DNA from 2 places in the Cellulomonas sp. NS3 genome. Region 2 is predicted to be linked to the other one. Evidence: predicted binding sites of a transcription regulator. Region 2 holds the regulator's gene; the other holds the start of a gene.
What was found. Region 2 encodes LexA, which represses DNA repair genes until DNA is damaged. Its sites were predicted from a motif close to TCGAACANNTGTTCGA; they were not measured.
Positions count from the first base shown of each region.

Region 1: NXY84_RS18915 (Rv2578c family radical SAM protein) is a predicted target of LexA. The motif match lies at 939-954, and genes of this name have one in related genera.

Region 1 covers NZ_CP103289.1:4,179,764-4,182,147, forward strand. The annotation lists gene NXY84_RS18905 (MFS transporter) at 1-468, shown strand, start outside; gene NXY84_RS18910 (ArsR/SmtB family transcription factor) at 477-812, shown strand; gene NXY84_RS18915 (Rv2578c family radical SAM protein) at 963-2,033, shown strand; gene NXY84_RS18920 (hypothetical protein) at 2,120-2,278, opposite strand.
Region 2 covers NZ_CP103289.1:1,958,992-1,961,375, forward strand. The annotation lists gene NXY84_RS08985 (L-lactate dehydrogenase) at 1-610, shown strand, start outside; gene lexA (transcriptional repressor LexA) at 802-1,530, opposite strand; gene NXY84_RS08995 (LysM peptidoglycan-binding domain-containing protein) at 1,821-2,384, shown strand, end outside.

The DNA of each region.
Region 1 (2,384 bases), 2.2 Mb from region 2:
CGCCGGCTCCCCGAGCGCCGGGTCATGCTCGGCGGCGCAGTCGCGCTGACCGCCGGCGCGGCGGCCGTGCCGCTCGCGCTGGCCGTGAGCTCGCCGGTGGCGGGGCTCGTCGCCGTCGGGGCGCTGTGGGTGCTGATCGGCCTCGGGTGGTCGAGCGTCGAGACCCCGGTCGGCCGGATCATCCGCCGCTTCGTCCCGGCCCGAGACCTGCCGGCCGCGTTCGCCGCGCAGTTCTCGCTCTCGCACGCGTGCTGGCTCGTCACCTACCCGCTCGCCGGCTGGCTGGGGTCCGCCGTGGGCCTGGCTCCGACGGCGCTGGTGCTCGCGGCCGCGACGGCGGCGGCGACCGTGACCGGGCTGGCGCTGTGGCCCAGGACGGCGCCCGGGTCGGTGTCGCCCGCGACGCGGGTGCCGGAGCCGGCGGCCGAGGCCACGCCGCCCGCCGCGGAACGCACCCCGGTGCCATGATGGCCGCCATGGACACCGCCCCGCGGACCACCCCGGGCAGCGCCGACCTCGACCACGCGGTCGATGTCCTGCGCCTGCTCGCCGACCGCACGCGCCTGGCCGTCCTCGCGCTGCTCGAGGGCACCGAGATGTCCGTGACGACCCTCGCCGAGACGCTGGACCGCCCCACCCCGGCGATCTCCCAGCACCTCGCCAAGCTCCGCGCCGGTCACCTCGTGGTCACGCGCCGCGAGGGCACCACGGTGTTCTACTCGCAGGCCAACGAGCACGTCGCGGCCCTCGTCACGAACGTCCTGCAGCACACCGAGCACACGCTCTACCCGGTGCCGCCGCACCACCGGTAGCCCTCCGGGGTGCCCGAGACGGCGTACGGCGGGGCCCGACGACCTCCGCGCTCGTCCGCGGCTCGCGGTGCACTGCGTGCTCCGGGCCGCGCGCGGGTGCACGACGGGAGCGTGCTGGCGTCATGATCGAACGTGTGTTCGAATGGACTCATGCGGTGGGAAGGCCAGCGGCTCGACCAGGACGAGGGCGGCGCCCTGCCCGGGCTCTCGCTCGCGGGCCTCGTGCGGAGCGTGCAGACGCCCGACTTCCGCGGCGTGACGTTCCACGAGGTCGCCGCCAAGAGCGCGCTCAACCGGGTCCCCGAGGCGTCGCGGATGCCGTTCCGGTGGACCGTCAACCCGATGCGAGGGTGCCTGCACGCGTGCACGTACTGCTTCGCGCGGCCCACGCACGAGTACCTCGACCTCGACGCCGGTCGCGACTTCGAGACCCAGATCGTCGTCAAGACCAACGTCGTCGAGGTCCTGCGCGCCGAGCTCGGCCGCCGCTCCTGGCAGCGCGAGCACGTCGCCCTCGGCACCAACACCGACCCCTACCAGCGGGCCGAGGGCCGGTACTCCCTCATGCCGGGGATCATCGGCGCGCTCGCGGGCTCGGGCACCCCGCTGTCCATCCTCACGAAGGGCCCGCTGCTCAAGCGGGACCTCCCGCAGCTCACCGCCGCCGCGCGGGACGTCCCGGTCGGTGTCGCCGTCTCGCTGGCCGTGCTCGACCCGGCGCTGCAGCACGCGCTCGAGCCGGGCACCCCGGGACCGCGAGCGCGCCTCGACCTCGTGCGGGCCGTGCGCGACGCGGGGCTGTCGTGCGGGGTGCTCGTCGCGCCCGTCCTGCCGTGGCTCACCGACTCCGAGGAGCACCTCGACGCGCTGCTCGGCGAGCTCGCGAAGGTCGGGGCCAGCGGCGTGACGGTCATGCCGCTGCACCTGCGGGGCTCGGTCAAGCCGTGGTTCCTGCGCTGGCTCACCGAGGAGCACCCGCATCTCGTCGCGCGCTACCGGGGGCTCTACGGGCGGGGGGCGTACGTGCCCGACGACTACCGGCGGTGGCTGCGCGAGCGCGTCGCGCCGCTGCGGCGGCGGCACGGCTTCGTGAGCGCGGCCGAGCGGCAGCCGGGTCTGGGCCCGGGCGTCGAGGGGTTCCCGCCCGGGTCGCTCCCCACGCCGCGCGGTGGGCCGGTCGAGGCGCCGCAGGACGTGGGCGGCCAGCTCACGCTGTTCTGACCGTCCCGGCGGCCGCCCGGAGGGCCACCGCACGGATCGCGGTCGGGCCGTTCGGTCCGGTCGCCGGGCCGGTCAGGCGCGGCCGGTCAGTCCTGGGTGTCGTCCGGGACGGCCTCGGGGTCCTCCTCGGGCTCGAAGCCGGACGGCTCCCCGGCGCCGATCCCCACGCCCGTCTCCGGGTTGGGGACGTCGCCCGTCGGGGTGCTCGTGTCGTTGCTGGCGCTCTCGCTCGTGTTCTCGCTCATGACGCCATCGTGCGCCGCATCGCGCTCGCCCGCCCGAGGAGCGCCGAGGTCGACGCGTGCCCGGAGCAGCGAGCGCCGTGATCCGCCGCGCCTGCCGTCGCCGCCG
Region 2 (2,384 bases):
CGCGGTCTACATCATGGTCACCAACCCGGTCGACATCGTGACGTACGCCGCCCTGCAGCAGTCGGGCCTCCCGCCGACGCAGATGTTCGGCTCCGGCACGGTGCTCGACTCCTCGCGGCTGCGCTACCTCATCGCGAAGCAGACCGGCGTCGCGGTGCAGAACGTGCACGCGTACGTCGCGGGGGAGCACGGCGACACCGAGCTCCCGCTCTGGAGCTCCGCGACGATCGGGGCCGTGCCGCTACTCGAGTGGAACGGCATCAACGGGCGAGGGCCGCTCACCTCGGAGGTGCGCGACGGCATCGCGCGCGAGGTCGTCGAGTCCGCGTACCGGATCATCGAGGGCAAGGGGGCGACGAACTACGCGGTCGCCCTCGCCGGGTCCCGCATCATCGAGGCCGTCATCAAGGATGAGCAGCGCATCCTGCCGGTCTCCTCGCTGCTCGACGGGTACCACGGCATCCGCGACGTGTGCCTCTCCGTCCCGGCGCTCGTGGGTCGCGACGGCGTCGGCGAGCGGCTCGAGGTGCCGATGTCGGCGGACGAGCTCGCCGGGCTGCGCCGCTCGGCCGAGACGCTGCGCGCGGTGGCCCGCCGCTTCGGGTTCTGACCCGGGCGCACGCGTCCGGACGACGACGGCCGCCCCTCCGCTGATCGCGGGGAGGGCGGCCGTCTCGTTCGTCGGGGCGCGACTCGTCGGTGCGGGCCTCGCCGGTGCAGGTCCGGGGTGCTCCCGGCGCCCACGTGAGCCGGCAGGCGGCACCTCGCGGGCGCCGGCGTGGGTCGGCGACCGGCGCCGGGTCAGAGGCTGCGGAGCACGCTCACGACCCGGCCCAGCACCTGGGCGTCGTCCCCCGGGATCGGGGCGTAGGCCGCGTTGTGGGGGAGCAGCCACACGTGCCCGTCGGCGCGCTTGAACGTCTTGACGGTCGCCTCGCCGTCGATCATCGCGGCGACGATCTCGCCGTTCTCGGCGACGGGCTGACGCCGCACCACGACCCAGTCGCCGTCGCAGATGGCGGCCTCGACCATCGAGTCCCCCTGGACCTTGAGCAGGAACAGGTCGCCGTCGCCGACGAGCTGGCGCGGCAGCGGGAAGACGTCCTCGACGACCTGCTCGGCGAGGATCGGACCACCGGCCGCGATCCGGCCGACGACGGGGACGTACGACGGAGCCGGTGCGGAGTCCCGCGCGGCGCTGTCCTCGTCGCCCAGCCCGGCGGAGGCCGTCGCGGTGACGCTCGGCGCCGACCACGTCGTGACCCCGCGCGAGTCGTCCGGCTGCACGACCTCGATCGCCCGTGGCCGGTTCGGGTCGCGACGCAGGTAGCCCTTGCGCTCGAGCGCCATGAGCTGGTGCTTGACGCTCGACGGGCTCGTCAGCCCGACCGAGTCGCCGATCTCGCGCATGCTCGGCGGGTAGCCGCGCGACTCGACGGAGGTGCGGATCGTCTCGAGCACGAGCCGCTGGCGTGCCGTGAGCCCGTCGCCGTCCGGGGCAGCGTCGGGCAGCGCGTGCACCGACGCCAGGGCGCCACGGGCCGCGCCGCCCGGGGCGTCCGCCGCCCTCTCCTCGGTCCCGCGCTGCTTCGCCACCGTCGCCTCCAGATGTATCGGTGCTGGCCAGCGCCCGTGTCAGTGCCTCGTGGTGCGCTGTCTCCTGCGACGTCAGCCTAGGGGAGCAGGGGTGACGGATCAAACATCTGTTCGAGCGTGTCTCGACATCCCGCGACGCGGGGTGGTAGAACCGTACAAGCGTTCGACGAACACGTGTTCGAACCCGCGCGGGGAGCGCGGGGTCGACGAGGGAGGGTGGCGGCATGGGTGCGATGGTGATCTCCACGGCAGCGCGCGGCTCGGACGTGCGTGGCGGGAGCGCAGCAGCACGGGCGCGCGAGGCGTGGTTCGCCGCGCCGGAGGCGCAGGTGGCGGCAGTCCCGACGCCGCGGCGCGCGCGACCCGTCGCCCCGGCGCGTGACGGCGTGCGGGTCCGGAGCGCCGCGGCACCCGGGCGCGCCGCGGCGGCTGCTCCGGCGCGACCCGCGACCGCCTCGCTCCGGCGCCCGGTCGCCGCGGCGCACCGCTCGACCGTCGTCCCGGCCGAGGAGCGCCCGCTCCGCCTGACGCGCCGCGGCCGGCTCGTGGTCCTGCTGCTCGCCGCGCTCGTCCTGATCGCGGGCGTGCAGGGCGGCCAGGCCCTCGCGGACGGGCCCTCGCGTGCGCTCGAGGTGACGACGTACACGGTCGGCGCCGGCGAGACCCTGTGGGAGATCGCCGCGGAGAGCGCCCTTCCTGGTGAGGACGTCCGGGACGTCGTCCTCGAGCTCCAGTCGCTCAACGGGCTGACGACGGCGGGCCTGGACGCGGGCCAGGAGCTCATCCTC